One region of the Halomonas sp. WWR20 genome, then DNA from elsewhere that is predicted to be linked to it. Evidence: predicted binding sites of a transcription regulator. Region 1 holds the regulator's gene; each other region holds the start of a gene.
The links. Region 1 encodes sigma-54, which starts transcription at its own class of promoters, with help from an activator protein. Its sites were predicted from a motif close to TGGCACNNNNNTTGCTNT; they were not measured.
Positions count from the first base shown of each region.

Region 2: ACW4DH_RS03945 (P-II family nitrogen regulator) is a predicted target of sigma-54. The motif match lies at 2,036-2,053, and genes of this name have one in related genera.
Region 3: glnA (glutamate--ammonia ligase) is a predicted target of sigma-54. The motif match lies at 2,797-2,814, and genes of this name have one in related genera.
Region 4: ACW4DH_RS18765 (ANTAR domain-containing response regulator) is a predicted target of sigma-54. The motif match lies at 1,687-1,704, and genes of this name have one in related genera.

Region 1 covers NZ_JBTRHR010000001.1:411,404-415,629, forward strand. Annotated here, with positions in the region: gene lptC (LPS export ABC transporter periplasmic protein LptC) at 1-305, shown strand, start outside; gene lptA (lipopolysaccharide transport periplasmic protein LptA) at 302-817, shown strand; gene lptB (LPS export ABC transporter ATP-binding protein) at 883-1,608, shown strand; gene ACW4DH_RS01945 (RNA polymerase factor sigma-54) at 1,770-3,200, shown strand; gene hpf (ribosome hibernation-promoting factor, HPF/YfiA family) at 3,284-3,592, shown strand; gene ptsN (PTS IIA-like nitrogen regulatory protein PtsN) at 3,602-4,075, shown strand; gene rapZ (RNase adapter RapZ) at 4,085-4,226, shown strand, end outside.
Region 2 covers NZ_JBTRHR010000002.1:130,887-135,112, forward strand. Annotated here, with positions in the region: gene ACW4DH_RS03935 (YifB family Mg chelatase-like AAA ATPase) at 1-1,209, opposite strand, end outside; gene ACW4DH_RS03940 (accessory factor UbiK family protein) at 1,393-1,836, opposite strand; gene ACW4DH_RS03945 (P-II family nitrogen regulator) at 2,091-2,429, shown strand; gene ACW4DH_RS03950 (ammonium transporter) at 2,457-3,716, shown strand; gene glnK (P-II family nitrogen regulator) at 3,869-4,207, shown strand.
Region 3 covers NZ_JBTRHR010000002.1:578,971-583,196, reverse strand. Annotated here, with positions in the region: gene glnL (nitrogen regulation protein NR(II)) at 1-677, opposite strand, end outside; gene glnA (glutamate--ammonia ligase) at 1,277-2,686, opposite strand; gene ACW4DH_RS06055 (glycosyltransferase family protein) at 3,173-3,739, shown strand; gene ACW4DH_RS06050 (polysaccharide deacetylase family protein) at 3,929-4,226, shown strand, end outside.
Region 4 covers NZ_JBTRHR010000017.1:15,058-19,283, forward strand. Annotated here, with positions in the region: gene ACW4DH_RS18755 (zinc-dependent alcohol dehydrogenase family protein) at 1-24, shown strand, start outside; gene ACW4DH_RS18760 (MFS transporter) at 109-1,464, opposite strand; gene ACW4DH_RS18765 (ANTAR domain-containing response regulator) at 1,824-2,402, shown strand; gene ACW4DH_RS18770 (CmpA/NrtA family ABC transporter substrate-binding protein) at 2,412-3,629, shown strand; gene ACW4DH_RS18775 (peptidoglycan DD-metalloendopeptidase family protein) at 3,750-4,226, opposite strand, start outside.

The sequences.
Region 1 (4,226 bases):
ACGCCCAGTCACGTGTCTGGGTCGCCAGCGGCGAACATGGACGACTCGGCCCTGATGGCCGACATCTCACCCTCGAAGGCCAGGCTCGCCTGCAGCAACCCGAAGAGGGCTGGCGGCTCGACACGCAGACCCTGCACTACGACAGCGTCGAGGCGCATGCCTGGAGCGATAGCGAAGCCACGCTACATCAGCACGACCAGCGCGTGAGCGGCGAACGCTTCGATGCCTGGATCAATGAAGAGCGCATGCGCCTGACAGGCAACGTGCGCGGTCATCATCCACCGCTTGCCGAGGATCCCTCATGATTCGAACTTTCATCGCCGTCTTGACGTTTGCCCTGCTGGGCTTCATCTCGGCCCCCGCTTTTGCTCTCGAGGGAGATGCCAGCGCGCCCATCGAGATCGCCGCGGACCGCCTGGAACTCAACGACATTCAAGGTACGGCCGTCTACAGCGGTAATGTCGATATGCAACAGGGCAGCATGAAGCTGCGCGCCGAACGCGTCGAGATCCAGCGCAACGATAGCGGCGAAGTCACCCAGGTCACCGCCACCGATAGCGCCGATCGCGCTTATCTCGAACAGCAGCCGGCGCCTCAGGAGCCTGTCGTCAAGGGCTGGGGCAAGACCATTATCTATCATGCCGGCGAGCGTCGGGTGGAACTCGTCAACCAGGCCGAACTCCACCAGGGCGGCGACACCTTCAACGGCGCCTACGTGGAATACTTTCTCGACCAGCGTCAGGTTGAGGCCCGCTCTGATGCCCAGGGAACCGACCGTCAACGCGTACGCATGACGCTTACGCCTCAGCAGCAATAGTCCGACGCTGCCTGTCGCCCCCTATCGGCATGGCAGCCTCACGAGCCTCTGACAAGGAACCTCTCATGAAGACCCTGAGCGCCGCCAATCTGGCCAAGAGCTACAAGGGCCGCCGGGTGGTCCACGACATCAGCCTGACCATCCGCCAAGGCAGTATTGTCGGCTTGCTGGGTCCCAACGGCGCCGGCAAGACCACCTCCTTCTATATGATTGTCGGCCTGGTCCGCGCCGATGCCGGCGACGTGCGTATCGATGACCAGGACCTCTCGCGAGCCGCCATGCATAAGCGCGCCCGGGCCGGTATCGGCTACCTGCCCCAGGAAGCCTCGATTTTCCGCAAGCTGTCGGTGGCGGACAATATCATGGCCATCCTCGAGACCCGCTCCGATCTCGGCAAAAGCGACCGCAAGGCACGCCTCGAAGAGCTGCTCGAGGAGTTTCATATCGGTCATATTCGCAACAACCTAGGCATGAGCCTGTCAGGAGGCGAGCGGCGACGGGTGGAGATTGCCCGGGCGCTTGCCACCGAGCCGGCATTCATCCTGCTCGATGAACCCTTTGCCGGCGTCGACCCCATTTCGGTGGGCGAGATCAAGAGCATCATTCGCCAGTTGAGGGATCGCGATATCGGCGTGTTGATTACCGATCATAACGTTCGCGAAACGCTGGATATTTGCGATAACGCCTACATCGTAGGCGATGGGCGCATTATTGCCGAAGGCCGCACCGAGGCGATCCTTGCCAATCAGCGCGTACGCGATGTCTACCTGGGTCACGAATTCCGGCTCTAATGCGCTCTCCAAGCGTCGCCAGCTTGACGCCTATACGCTAGCGGTCAACGACATGCAACAACTCCGACGATCATGGCATGATTGTTGCTTACCCACTTGCAAGTCATGCTCCGCGCAGATAACGTAGGTTATTCATTAGCGGCAAGTGACCCTTCATCACCATGGCCATGAAACCTACGCTGCAGCTTCGTGTCGGCACTCAGCTGACCATGACCCCTCAGCTCCAGCAGGCGATTCAGCTCCTTCAGCTTTCGACATTGGACCTGCGCCAGGAAATTCAGCAGGCCCTGGAATCCAACCCCATGCTGGAGCTCGACGAGGCGTTTGGCGAACAGGAAACCCTCGAAACTCCGGAAGACGACTGGGCAAGCGACATTCCCGAGGAGCTTGCCCTGGACAGCGAATGGTCGGACACCTATCAGGACGTAGCTCCTGCAAGCGGATCTTCGGGCAGCAGCGAGGACGGGCCGGACTTCGAACGTAACGCCACCAGCATGAGCCTGCGGGATCACCTGAACTGGCAACTGGCGATGACCGACTTTTCGGACCGGGATCGACTGATTGCCGAGAGCCTGATCGATGCCGTGGGCAACGATGGCTATCTCAACGCGCCCTTGGACGAGTTGACGGAAGGCTTGCGGGATCAAGGGCTCAGCGGCCTCAGACTCAGCGATGTCGAGCATGTGCTGATGCACATACAACAGTTCGACCCTACCGGCATCTGCGCCCGGGATCTTCGTGAATGCCTGTTGCTGCAGCTTGGCAACCTGCCCGAGAACACGCCATTGCTGCCCCAGGCCAAGCGCCTGGTGCGACAGTTCCTCGACGTGCTGGCCAGCAATGACCGCAAGCAGCTCAAGCGACGGCTACGCCTGGAGGATGACGAACTCGACGCGGTCATCGCCATGATCCGCACGCTGGACCCGCGTCCGGGACAGGGCTTTGACGATAGTGGCAGCGCCTATGTCATCCCCGACCTGGTGGCCCGTCATAGCCGGGAGGGCTGGCGCATCGAGCTCAACCCCGAAGCGCTGCCCAGGGTGCGCATCCAGCCCGATTATGCCGCCCTGATCAAACGCGCCGACAAAAGCGACGACAATACTTTCATGAAGCAGCATCTCCAGGAAGCCCGCTGGCTGCTCAAGAGCCTGTCCAGTCGCAACGACACCCTGCTCAAGGTGGGACGCGAGATCATGACCCGCCAGTTCGACTTCCTGACCCTCGGCGAAGAGGCCATGAAACCGCTGGTGCTCGCCGATATCGCCCAGACGGTGGACATGCACGAATCGACGATTTCCCGGGTGACCACGCAGAAATTCATCCATACCCCACGCGGCGTCTTCGAGCTCAAATATTTCTTTTCCAGTCATGTGGGCGGCGTGGGAGGAGAAGGCGACGCCCATTCCAGCACCGCGATTCGCGCGCGTCTGAAAAAGCTGATCGGGGACGAGCCGCCACGCAAGCCCCTCTCCGATAGCAAACTCGTCGACTTGCTGGCGGAGGATGGCATCCAGGTTGCACGTCGTACAATCGCCAAGTACCGCGAAGCGATGGGCATCCCCCCTTCCAGCGAACGCAAGCGTCTCGCCTGACGTGGCTCAACCCGAGCGCAGGGGTATGCAGCAGCATAAAAAGGATTACAATCAAATCGCACCCGTTGGAAAAGGAGCGTGCCATGCAAGTCAATATCACCGGCCATCATGTTGAAGTGAGTGACGCCCTGCGTAACTATATGAACGAAAAGCTCGCCCGAATGGAACGTCACTATGACAACATCACTCTCGCTCATGTGATGCTTTCCGTTGAAAAGGAACGCCAGCAAGCCGCTTGCACGCTCCATGTAGCCGGTGCAGATCTGCATGCCGACGCGCAGGACAATGACATGTACGCCGCCATCGACGCCCTGGCCGACAAGCTCGATCGCCAATTGGTCAAACACAAGGAAAAAGCTCAGGCCCGTGCCCAAGGCACCGACGCCCGCTAGCTCCCTACCATGACATTGGAAAACATCCTGCCCCCCGAGCGCACGCTGTTCGATGTGACCGGGGGAAGCAAAAAAAGGGTGCTGGAATTCTTCAGCACCTTTATCGCTCAGAACACGCCCAGCCTCGACAGTCAGGAAGTCTTCAGCCGCCTGATCGGCCGAGAGCGTCTGGGCAGTACCGGCATCGGTAACGGTGTCGCCATCCCCCATGCGCGCAACCCGCACTGCAAAAACCCGATTGCCGGTTTTCTGCGCCTGCAGCAGCCTATCGATTTCGACGCCATCGACGGCGAACCCGTGGATCTTCTCTTCGTTCTGCTGGTACCCGAGCAGGCCGATGATACGCATCTGTCGCTATTGGCCCAGGTTGCCGGAATCATGAACGATGCCTCGACCCGGACGAGGCTGCGCAAGGCACAGAGCCAGCGCGAACTGTATGACATCCTGATCCATGCGATCCGGCAACCCGAACCCGGCAGTTAAGGATCGCGCATGCAGCTAGTCATCATCAGCGGCCGTTCCGGTTCAGGAAAATCCGTAGCGCTGCAGGCACTTGAAGATCTCGGCTATTACGCGATCGACAACCTGCCTGCAAACCTTCTGGTCTCCTTGATCAATGAGCTGCAAACGGCTC
Region 2 (4,226 bases), on a different contig from region 1:
ACTCTCCGCCTGGCGCTGCTCGGTCAGTTGGGCGGCGGGTATCGCCGGGACTTCGACCTGCAGGTCGATACGATCGAGAAGCGGGCCCGACAGGCGCGACTGGTAGCGCTGGATCTGGGCCGGCGTACAGATACACGAGCGCCGGGGATCGCCAAGATGGCCACAAGGACACGGATTCATTGCCGCCACCAATTGAAAGCGTGCCGGAAAGCAGCGTTGATAACTGGCCCTGGCGATACGGATCTGACCCGATTCCAGCGGTTCACGAAGCACCTCCAGCACGTGGCGATCGAATTCGGGCATCTCATCTAAAAACAGCACGCCATGATGCGCCAGCGAGATCTCCCCGGGGCGTGGACGCGATCCTCCTCCCACCAATGCCACGGCACTCGCCGTGTGATGCGGTGCCCGGAAAGGGCGCTGTCCCCAGCGCTCGAGAATCGGCAAGCCGCATACCGAACGCACCGCCGCGACCTCAAGCGCCTCGTCATTCCCCAGCGGTGGCAGAATGCTGGGAAGGCGACTGGCCAGCATGGTCTTGCCGGTACCTGGCGGTCCGGAAAACAGCAGGTTATGTCCACCTGCCGCCGCCACCTCCAGCGCCCGCCGCGCTTGGTGCTGGCCGCGCACATCCTTGAGATCGGTCTCGGACAGTTGCGGCACGGGCGTTTCACCAATCTGGTGCACGGCGATGCGTTGCTGTTTCAGCAGGTGCGCTACCACCTGCAACAGATGGTTGGCCGGATAGACCGCCACGTCACCGGCCAATGCCGCCTCGTCGGCGTTCGCCTCGGGGAGCAGCAAGGCATGTCCGTCGCGCCTCGCCGCCAACGCGGCCGGCAACACCCCGGTCACCGGGCGCAGCCGGCCATCCAGCGCCAGCTCTCCCAGGCATTCCAGCCCCGCCACGGCGGTTTCGGGAATCTGGCCCGAGGCGACCAGAATGCCCAAGGCAATGGGCAGATCGAAACGTCCACCTTCCTTGGGCAGATCCGCCGGGGCCAGGTTGAGTGTGATGCGACGGGCGGGAAACTCGAAGCCGGCATTGATCAGCGCACTACGCACCCGCTCCCGGCTCTCCTTTACCGCGGCTTCCGGCAGCCCGACGATGGCCAACCCCGGCAAGCCATTGGTGAGATGCACCTCGACCAGCACTTCCGGCGCCTCAAGCCCCAGGCTAGCACGCGTGTTGATGATGGCGAGTGCCATGCCTTTCTCCTTGTCGCGCCGTTATTAGCGTAATCTCTGATATACGCTGAAATGCCGGCCAAGCCAACCCGCACGCTTACTTCGTGTTACATGAGTCCGGAAAAGTCCCCCGACTTCGACCAGTGGCCGCGGGCCCTCGATTGTCTGCCCTGGCCCGGCCTCCGTGAAGACGCCAAGGCGCTGTCAGGCCTTGGGCTTTTGGCGGCCGCGGGGAGAAATCGTCTCGCTCGTCTCTGCACCGCCGGCATCCTCCGCGGGCGTGCTCGGCGCGCCATCCACCGCGTCCTTTACGGCAGGCTCATTCGATGCGGCAGGTTTGGCTGGTGTCGCCGGCGCCGATGCGGAAGCTCCCCCAGGTGCGCCAGCAGAAGTGGCTGGCGCCTCTGCCGCCAGTGCCACTTCCAGCGCCTCGACCTGCTTTTCCAGCGCCTCGACCCGCTGGCGGGTGCGTTGCAGTACGTCCATGAGGATATCGAAGTCCTCACGGGAGACGAGTTCCAGGCGGTCGAAGGCGCCACGCATGACGCTCTGTACGTTGCGCTGAATGTCCTCCGGCGCATGCGAGGCATCCTGCAGCCGTTCGCCAATTTGCTGGGCAAGCCGCCCAAGCCTGTCATTGTTCAGCATGGAGCTGTTCCTCTTATCAAGAACGGTAACCTTCATAGCATACGCAAGACATGCCAACTCCGCATGCGCCGCCATGACGCACCAAAATAGATATCACGCACAACAATAGTGCATAGACACACGCTTACCTTCGAAAACTGCCAAGCAGCAAGATAAGGAAAATCGTTAATTAGCTGAAAAAAATGACTTTTTTTCCAGGTGGCATATCTCCTGCCTTTACTCAGTCAGGCGCAAGCCGACAACGGAGAACTGGGATGAAACTCATCACCGCCATTATCAAACCCTTCAAGCTCGACGATGTCCGGGAGGCGCTGGCCGACAATGGCGTCCAGGGGATCACGGTCACCGAGGTGAAGGGATTTGGCCGCCAGAAAGGCCACACGGAACTCTATCGCGGCGCTGAGTACGTCGTGGATTTCCTACCCAAGGTAAAGATCGAGATTGCGGTGGAAGATGCGCGCGTCGAGAGCGTGGTGGACGCCATCTGCAGCGCCGCCAACAGCGGCAAGATTGGTGACGGCAAACTCTTCGTCACGCCACTCGATGATGTCATTCGCATCCGTACGGGTGAACGCGGGGCCGACGCCGTATAAGGCGCTGGACTTAGGAGAAAACACATAATGAATGAACTGACTGGGCAACTGACGGAGCTGTCGTACGCTCTGGATACCTTCTACTTCCTTATCTCCGGCATACTGGTCATGTGGATGGCCGCCGGCTTCGCAATGCTGGAAGCCGGCCTGGTGCGCTCGAAGAACACCGCCGAGATTTTGACCAAGAACATCGTGCTGTTTGCCATCGCTTGCACCATGTATCTGCTGTTCGGCTACTACCTGATGTACTCGAGCGGCGAGGGCGGCATCCTGCCGAGCCTCGGCTTTCTGCTGGGCGGCGAGAACAGCGTGGGGGATGTCATGGCCAGCGGCGGTGACGTTTACTACTCCGCACGTGCCGACTTCTTTTTCCAGGTCGTGTTCGTGGCCACCGCCATGTCCATCGTCTCCGGAGCCGTGGCCGAGCGCATGAAACTCTGGGCCTTCCTGGCCTTCGCCGTGGTCATGACGGGCGTCATCTACCCCATTTCCGGCTACTGGACCTGGGGGGGTGGGTGGCTGTCGGCCATCGGTTACTCCGATTACGCGGGATCGGGTATCGTGCATCTTGCCGGTGCATCCGCCGCGCTGGCCGGCGTGCTGGTGCTCGGCCCACGCAAGGGCAAATACGGTAAGAACGGCGCCATCTTCGCCATTCCCGGCGCCAACATGCCCCTGGCCACACTAGGCACCTTTATCTTGTGGATGGGCTGGTTCGGCTTCAACGGCGGCTCCGAGTTGATGGTGTCCAACGTCGACTCCGCCAACAACATGGCGCAGGTACTGGTCAATACCAATGCCGCTGCCGCCGGCGGGGTGATCGCAGGGCTGATCCTGGCCAAGTTCTGGTTCCGCAAAGCGGATCTGACCATGGCTCTCAACGGTGCCATCGCGGGTCTGGTCGCCATCACCGCCGATCCGCTTTCACCCTCCGCACTGGGCGCCACCCTTATCGGCGCCATCGGCGGCCTGCTGGTTGTCGTCGCCATCGTCACGCTCGACAAGTTGAAGATCGACGATCCGGTCGGTGCCATCTCAGCCCATGGCGTTGCCGGTATCTGGGGCGTGATGGTAGTCCCGGTGAGCAATGCCGATGCGAGCTTCGTCGCTCAGTTGATCGGGGTTGTCGGTATCTTTGCCTGGGTCTTCATCGCCAGCCTGATCGTCTGGCTGATTCTCAAGGCTGTCATGGGCATTCGTGTCAGCGAAGAGGAAGAATACGAGGGTGTCGACCTGGTCGAGTGCGGCCTGGAAGCCTACCCCGAGTTTATCGTCAGCAAGAAATAAGCTGATGCAACGAGTGAGCTGGCGTGCTCCCCTGGCCCCCTTCGGGGGGTCTTTTTTAATCCCGCACCAAGCGGTGTATGCTTGAAACATTACCACTTGGCATATCGAGGGTGGTGCGCGCCACCCGCATACCCAATGCGAGGAGAATGACGATGAAACTGGTGACCGCCATCATCAAGCCGTTCAAGCTGGATGACGTTCGTGAATCACTCTCGGAAATCGGTGTACAGGGGATTACCGTCACCGAAGTCAAAGGCTTCGGTCGGCAAAAAGGCCATACCGAACTCTACCGCGGCGCCGAATACGTGGTCGACTTCCTGCCCAAGGTCAAGCTGGAAGTCGCGGTGGATGATGACATGACCGACAAGGTCATCGACGCCATCACCCAGGTCGCCAACACCGGCAAGATCGGGGACGGCAAGATCTTCGTTTCACCGCTGGAGCAGGTTATCCGTATCCGTACCGGTGAAACGGGCAAGGACGCCGTCTGATACAGCGTCGCACACAACT
Region 3 (4,226 bases), on a different contig from region 1:
CCCACCAGATCCGGCAGGCTGGGGTCGTAGTCGCGGATATACGTGACCCGATGGTGCTCGGCCTCCAGCAGCGCACGGACCCGTTCCAGCACACGGTGGATGTTGAGCGGCTCATGATGGACCAAGGCATTGGGACCCAGCATGCGATCGACCAGGTCACGCAGACGGTCGACCTCTTCGATGATGATGCGCGTAAACTCGGCAAGTTGCGGGTCCGGAAGATCACGCTCGAGCAGCTGTGCCGCGCCGCGTATCCCGCCGAGCGGGTTCTTCACCTCATGGGCCAGCCCACGCGACAGCACCTTGATGGTTTCCTGGCGGGCGATCAACGCCTCCTCGCGGGAAATACGCAGCAACCGGTCACGCGGCTCGATCTCGAGCAGCAGCTCGTCCTCGGAGAGCGGCGTGGCGTTGAAATCGACGGTGATCACTTCACCGGGCGGCACCAGCAACGACGCCTCGCGTTGAGTGAAAGGATGAAACTCCTTGAGGGCCTTGGACAACACCTCGGCCACCGCGCCCTCGACCCCGTCGAGACACTCCAACTGCTGTCCGGCCACCCGCGCGCAACTGGATGACAGCAGCGCCTCCGCCGCCGGATTCAGCCAGCGCACACGCAACTCACCGTCCAGTAGCACCACGGCGGTCGTAAGATGTTCCAGCAAGCGTTGATACATGGCCCGTTCCAATATGGTGCTCCTCCCTCGTCCCCTTGCACTGCAAGAAGCGCGCCAGTCCGTGCCCTCTCATGGCCGGGGAAGAAAATGCTCTCGATTTCCTGAATCGACTCCTTAAAACAGCGTCTCCCGGCTTCACCATGAGAAGCTATCAAGGCCCTTGTCAGGGCGAGCCGGTCAAGGCGCTTTGTCTTTATTCATCACCGGCATGGCATCATGCTGCACATAAAATATCATCGCCGCACTCATTTGGTGCATGACGCCTGCGCTATCGACAGACGCTGCCCGCAGGAGATGTCAGCCCTCGACCAGATGGCTGCGCATGAACCTCGAGGCACGCATTGCCGACAATTGACCAATCGCCGAAGGTCACGCTGCCGCCGGCATCGATAACACGATAGGCGGGGGCCGCCAGCACCTCGCCAGCCAACAGGGCGAGACAGCCGCAGCCGACAGCGCGTATCCGCCAGCGAAGCATGTGCCGATGGCCGGCAGCTTGCGGCGAGATAGGGTTTGCTTGGCCCCAAACAAACAGGCCCCGCCGATTGGCGGGGCCTGTGTCGTATCGTTTCGCGAGCATGACGCTCACAAAATGCCTATCAGCAGCTGTAGTACATGTCGAACTCGATCGGATGCGTCGTCATGCGCAGGCGCTCGACGTCCTCACCCTTGAGCTCGATGTAGGCATCGATCATGTCGTCGGTGAACACACCGCCTTCGGTAAGGAAGGCACGATCCGCGTTCAACGCTTCCAGCGCCTGGTCCAGGCTGCTGGCGACCGTCGGAACCTTCTTGCCCTCTTCCGGAGGCAGGTCATACAGGTTCTTGTCCATCGCATCGCCGGGATGAATCTTGTTCTTGATACCGTCGATTCCCGCCATCAGCAGTGCCGCGAACGACAGGTACGGGTTAGCGGCCGGGTCGGGGAAACGCGTTTCGACACGCTTGCCCTTGGGGCTGGCCGTGTACGGGATGCGAATCGAGGCACTGCGGTTACGCGCGGAATAGGCCAGCATGACCGGCGCCTCGAAGCCCGGTACCAGACGCTTGTAGGAGTTGGTCGCCGGGTTGGTGAACGCGTTCAGGGCGCGTGCGTGCTTGATGACACCGCCGATGTAGTACAGCGCGGTCTCGGACAGCCCAGCGTACTCATCGCCAGCGAACATGTTCACGCCATCCTTCCAGAAGGACTGGTGAACGTGCATGCCGGAACCATTGTCGCCGACCAGCGGCTTGGGCATGAAAGTCGCCGTCTTGCCGTAGGCGTGCGCCACGTTGTGGATGACGTACTTCATCTCCTGAACTTCGTCGGCCTTCTTGACCAGCGTGTTGAACTTCACACCAATCTCGTTCTGGCCGGCGTTGGCGACTTCGTGGTGATGCACTTCCACGGACTGGCCGATCGCTTCCAGGGTGTTGCACATCGCGCTGCGGATGTCGTGGAAGGAATCCACCGGCGGTACCGGGAAGTAGCCGCCCTTGACGCGCGGGCGGTGGCCCAGATTGCCGCCTTCGAGACGCGTCGCGTCGGTGGACCAGGCGCCCTCTTCGGAGGTGATCTTGTACATCGCGCCCTGGATGTCGGCCTTCCAGTGCACTTCGTCGAAGATGAAGAATTCGGGTTCCGGACCGAAGAATGCGGTATCGCCCAGCCCAGTGGAGTTCAGGTAGGCTTCGGCACGCTTGGCGATGGAACGCGGATCGCGCTCATAGCCTTGCATAGTGGCCGGCTCGATGATGTCGCAACGCAGCACCAGCGTGGAATCTTCGGTGAACGGATCGAGGAAACCGGTACCATCTTCCGGCATCAGGATCATGTCGGACTCGTTGATGCCCTTCCAGCCTTCAATGGAGGAGCCATCGAACATCTGACCATTTTCGAAAAACTCGTCATCCACCGCGTGGGCCGGAATCGTGACGTGCTGCTCCTTGCCCTTGGTGTCGGTAAAGCGCAGATCTATCCACTTGACGTCGTGTTCTTCGATAAGGGCGAGGGTCTTCTCAGCCATGTTGTCCTCCACTATGAGCACATAAGCTCGGATGTTGACTAGCGTGTCCAGCGTCGTTTGTAGCATGCCCCGCAGCTTCTGCCCATGGGGAGCACGAAATTGACGATTATAATGCAGAAGCTATGCCAACTTATTGAGCATGGCTACCGACTCACCCCTAACCGAATGATAGAAAAGCTAAAAGTCCTCCGCTCCTCTCGTCCCACCCGGCACCAGCATAACGCTTCCCCGCATCATTTTAGTGCTGCGGGTATTGGAATGCACCATAACAAAGCACTAAAACGCCCTTATGCACCTTAATGATGCATCGCTCAACCCCTGTACTGAATTGCCGCTCGCTGACCGTCACGTTTAATCGGTTAAGCCTTGCCAAGGCTAGAAAAACCACACACCGGCACGATTGCCACGTTCTGTGTCACGCGCTTACGATTTCCTTTCATTACGCGACGTTACCGCTACCCAATATGGCTCACCATGTACAGTTTCGTGATCGACTCACGCCAGACCTCGGACCATCTCGAGCGTTGCCTTGCCGCGCTCGTAAGGACGTTGGCGTGTCACGTCGAACCCACCCAACTGCTGGTGCTCGCCCGGGACGTGCAAGAGCTGCGAACAATTGCCCTGCGTTATGGTGCGCAGATGGCGATTGGCTATCCCCTGACACAGGGCGCCAGGCGTCATCGCGGCGTTCGCCTGACGCAAGGCAAGATCGTGGTGTTTCTGGACGACAGCTTCATCGCCACCGAAAAATGGTGGCTGGCGGTACATCAGGCCTTCATCCAGCAGCGCGCCGATGCCGTGATCCTGACGCAGCATGCGCATCTGCGCCTGTCGGGACTCAGCCGACGCTGGAGGCGATTTTTATATACACGGGCTACACGCCCCGGCCAGGGGAATCCCGAAGGGAATCTCGCGATACGACGCGAGTGCTTCGAGCGTCTCGGGGGCCATGACATGAACCTCGACGACACAGCCGACACCGACTTCGCCCTGCGCCTGGTCCAGTGTCGCGTACGGCTGGTGTTGATATCGGCGCATGGGATGCGGAACTGATGAAGTGCGCATGACGCGTCTCGCCTATCACGCCGGGTGAGCTTTTCTGCGCCAACATCCTGGCCAAAACAAGACCACGCAGTATGCTTTTGGTATGCGCCCCGATACGCCTCGACAGGATGTCGCGACAGGGACCGGGCCGCATGGATCGAGGTGACACACGACGTGATAAGCGCCAAGGAGGGGGACATGCCGCATCTGTTCCAAGCACCGGATCTCGTTCAGCGTCTGCGCGGCCATTGGCGCAGAAGTCTTGCCGAACCCTTATGGGGGCGCAGCGCCATTCTGGTGCTGCATCGCATACTGCCCGACGAAGACAGCGCGCGCCTGCCGCATAACGCCCCTTATTGCTTGGGGCCTGACAGCTTTCGCCAGTTGATCAAGAGCCTCGCCGAACATACCCATATCACCAGCCTGCGCCAGGCTCGTCGGCTGCATCGCGACCCGGTGCCACGTATCGCGCTGACCTTCGACGGTGGCTGGCGCG
Region 4 (4,226 bases), on a different contig from region 1:
GGCAAGGTCGTGGTCACCGTTTAATCAAGCGCCATGGCGATACCGCCTCGCATTCGCGAGGCGGTGTGGGTCGCTGATGGCCACTAACCGGGACAGACGCATCGGCGATCAGCGCACGCCGACGGCGGCGGGTGCGGCGCCCTGGGTGCCGGCGGCCTCGTGGTAGGCCGCATCTTCTTCTGCCAACACCTGGGGCGAGAAGCGCACCAGCAGGGCGCAGAAAGACGCCAGCAGCACGGCCACGCCGAGATAGAACAGGCCCTGCTGGTAGGTCAGGGACTCCGAGCGGAACAGGAAACCGGCGGCGACGGCGCCGGCGTTACCGCCGGCACCGACGATGCCGGCCACCGCACCCAGGGCCTTCTTGTTGATGAAGGGGACCACGCCGAAGGTGGCGCCTTCGGCCATCTGGGTGAAGAGACTGAAGACCAGCATGATGCCGATGGCCAGCGTCAGGACATGCATCTGGGAGAAGAACATCAGTGCGATGCCCTCGCAGAACATGGCGATGAACAGCCAGCGTACGCGGCCCTTGAGCCCCCCGTTGCGAGCGAAGAGATCGGAGAATACGCCGCCCAGGGTGCGGGCGAAGAGGTTCATCAGGCCGAACAGGCCGGCGATGAGACCGGCGGTAGACAGATCGAGATCAAACGTGTCGAAGTAGTAGATGGCGGCGATGTTGTTGATGGTCAGCTCGACACCAAAGCAGGCGGCATAGACCACGAACAGGGCCCAGACGCGTTTGTCCTTGGCGGCGGCGGCAAAGGTTCGGCCCATGCTGTGCTCTTTTTCGGCACGGGGCAGCTCGCCACGTTCACGCAGTTCGTCGAAGTTGCCGTCGGGGGCATCCTGGGTCAGGAAATAGTAGGCAATGCCGGTGATGAACAGCACGATGCCGGGCACGACCATGGCCAGGCGCCAGCCGAGCGTGGCCTCGACACCGAGCATGAGAATGCCGGAGAAGACCAGTGGCATCAGGATCTGCGTGGTGCCGCCGCCCAGGTTACCCCAACCGGCGGTGGTGGCATTGGCGGTGCCCACCACGTTGGGGCCGAACATCACCGAAGTGTGGTACTGGGTAATGACAAAGGAGGCCCCGATGGCGCCGATCGCCAGGCGGGCGATGAAGAAGCTCTCGAAGCTGTCGGCGAAGCCGATCATCATCACTGGCAGGGATCCCAGACACAACAGCCAAGTGTAGGCCTTGCGTGGGCCAATCTTGTCGCAGAGCACGCCGATGGCCAGACGCACGATGACGGTGATCGCTACCGAGGCGATGATGGTATTGCCGATCTGGGTCTTGGTCAGGCCAAGGTCGTCACGCACCACTGCCATCAGCGGCGCGATGCCGAACCAGCCGAAGAAGCAGACATGGAAGGCGAACCACGACAGATGGAAGGCACGCATCTGCGGCGTGTTGAAACTGAACAGGCGGATCCTGTTGGCTTTGTTGCGAATGTCCATGGGACGTTCCTCGTCGAGACGGTATCGAACACGAATGCATGGCCCTTCGTCGTTGAAGGTCCCGGTTCGACGCACTCGTACTCGCAACGCAAGCCTGGTCCACGTCCTGGTGTCTTCCCTTAAGCAGATTGCATGCCAACCTATAGAAAGCGCTGCCATACAGGGCATTATGTACGGCGTGGGCTGCGGTGATGCGATGTCTACGTGCCGCTTTGGCGCATGTTGCATGCCGCTTGCACTAGGACAATGCACGGCGCGGTGCGCCGATGTCATGGGCGGGGCGGGAAGGTTGTGTTTACGTCTTTGGCATGGATACTGCTAGACACACAAGACAAGGCACCACAGGCAGGGGAGCGCGCATGATAAGAGTGCTGATCGTGGATACCCGGGGCGAGCGATCCCGGGCGCTGGAGCAAGCACTCCTCGAGGCGGGGTTCGAGGTCATCACGACCGTGGACGAGCAAGAAGACCTTTATGCCATCATGGAGCGTCTGCAGCCGGATGCGGTCATCGTCGATGCCGCGCTACCCAGTCGTGACACGCTGGAGCATCTAGGGCAGCTCGGGCGACGCTATCCCAAACCGATGATCATGCTGGCCGATGAGGAAGCGCCGGACCTGAACCAGCAGGCCGCTCGTGCTGGGGTCAGTACCTATGTAGTGGATAGTGTGGGGCCGGCACTGGTGCGCTCGATGCTCAATGTCGCCATCTCGAGTTTCGAAACGCATCGTGCGCTCAAGGGCGAGCTGAACCGTACCCAGGAAACCCTGGCCCAGCGCCGAGCTATCGACCGGGCCAAGGCCATGGTCATGGAAGTTCGCGGACTCGGCGAAGAGGCTGCCTACCAGTACCTGCGGAACACAGCGATGAATCGACGCATGACCATCCATGAGCTGGCCCAGGAACTGCTGTCCGCTACGGACAAGAACAAAAGGTAGGAGGAGTGCATGGAGACCAACGGGATGGAGGGGAGTTTTCCCGCGCCGGAGTTGCGTCGTCTGACCTTGGGAATGTTGCCGCTCAATGATGCGGCGCCTCTGGTGGTTGCCTTGGAGCAGGGCTTTTTCGCGGCCGAGGGGCTGGAGGTCGCGTTGAGTGTCGAAACCTCCTGGGCTGGGCTGCGCGATGGCGTACAGTTGGGGAGACTCGATGGCGCCCAGATGCTGGCGCTGATGCCGTTGGCCTCGACGCTGGGACTGGATGGCCGCGCGACACCGATGCTTTCAGCGCTGACCCTTAATCTGGGCGGTAATGCGATTACCGTTTCTCAGTCGCTGCATGCCGCGATGAGCGCACTGGATGCCGAGGCCATGGCCCATCCGGTGACGCGGGCGCGGGCATTGGCGCGAGTGATCGAAGCGCGGCGTCACGACGGGCAGCCTGCCTTGCGTTTCGCCAATGTCTACTCTTTCTCCTCGCACCGTTACCTGTTGCGTTACTGGTTGGCGGCGGGGGGCATCGATCCGGATCGGGATCTGGAATTGCGTGTGGTGCCGCCACCGCTGATGGCGTCTCAGCTCGAATCCGGCGTCCTGGAGGGTTACTGCGTAGGTGAACCCTGGAACCGGCTAGCAGTCAGTCGCGGCCTGGGGCGTATGCTGTGCAGCAGTTTCGATATCTGGGGCGCCAGTCAAGAGAAGGTCTTCGGCGTATGTGAAACGTGGGCCGAGCAGTACCCCAATACACACCGCGCGGTATTGCGTGCCTTGCTGAAGGCCTGCCGCTGGCTCGACGAGCCCGGCAATCGCGAGCGTGCGGCGCGCCTATTGTGCCTGGGAGGGTATCTGGACGTCTCGCCGCAGATTGTCGAGGCGGGGCTGTGCGATCCTGACGAGATGAGTCGTGACGAGGATGCGGGTTCCGGTGGCACGTTGTTCTTTCGTCATGCCGCTACTTTTCCCTGGTACTCGCAAACCCTATGGTATGCGCACCAGATGCAGCGCTGGGGCCACCTGCCCCAGACACTGGATCTGCAGGCCGCCGTTCGGCGCTGTGTGCGTCCCGACCTCTACCGCCAGGCGGCAGGCGATCTGAAGCTTTCCGTCCCCCTGAGCGACAGCAAGATCGAAGGTGATCATGATCAGGCCTGGTCATTGCCGGGGGATCGCGGTGACATCGCCATGATGGCCGACAATTTTCTCGACGGTCGCGTTTTCGAACCTTGAAGCCGGCTTATCGCTCCATCGCGCTGCACAATCGGTGGGCTCTACAATGATACGACAACGCCCCGCAGACGCGGGGCGTTGTCGTAACAGTCACACCATCATTTCAAGCGTGGGGGCGGATTAGCCACCGTCGGCGCGTGGGCCCGCTGCGGAACGGCTGGCGACAATGGCAGTCTTGCCGTCATCATGTAGCTTGGCTAACAATTGCTTCGATTCCTGCTTGAAGGCGGCCAGTGCCTGACCCGACAGGCTCTGACTGTCAGGCAGCTTGACGCGCATGGCGTCGACTTGGCGATTGTTGACCATGATTTCGTAGTGCAGATGGGGGCCGGTGCTACCGCCGGTATTGCCGGACAGGGCGATACGATCGCCCATGGAGACGCGCTGACCAGGCTTCACCAGTGATTTGGAAAGGTGCATGTAGCGTGTCTTGTAGCCGTTATCATGCTGGATTACGAGATAATTGCCCGCGCCGCCGGCTTGGAAGTCCGTCTTGACCACGCGGCCATCTGCCGGCGCCAAGACGGGGGTACCGTTACGCATGGCGAAGTCCGTTCCCCGGTGCGGGCTGATGCGGCCGGTGATCGGATGGTGGCG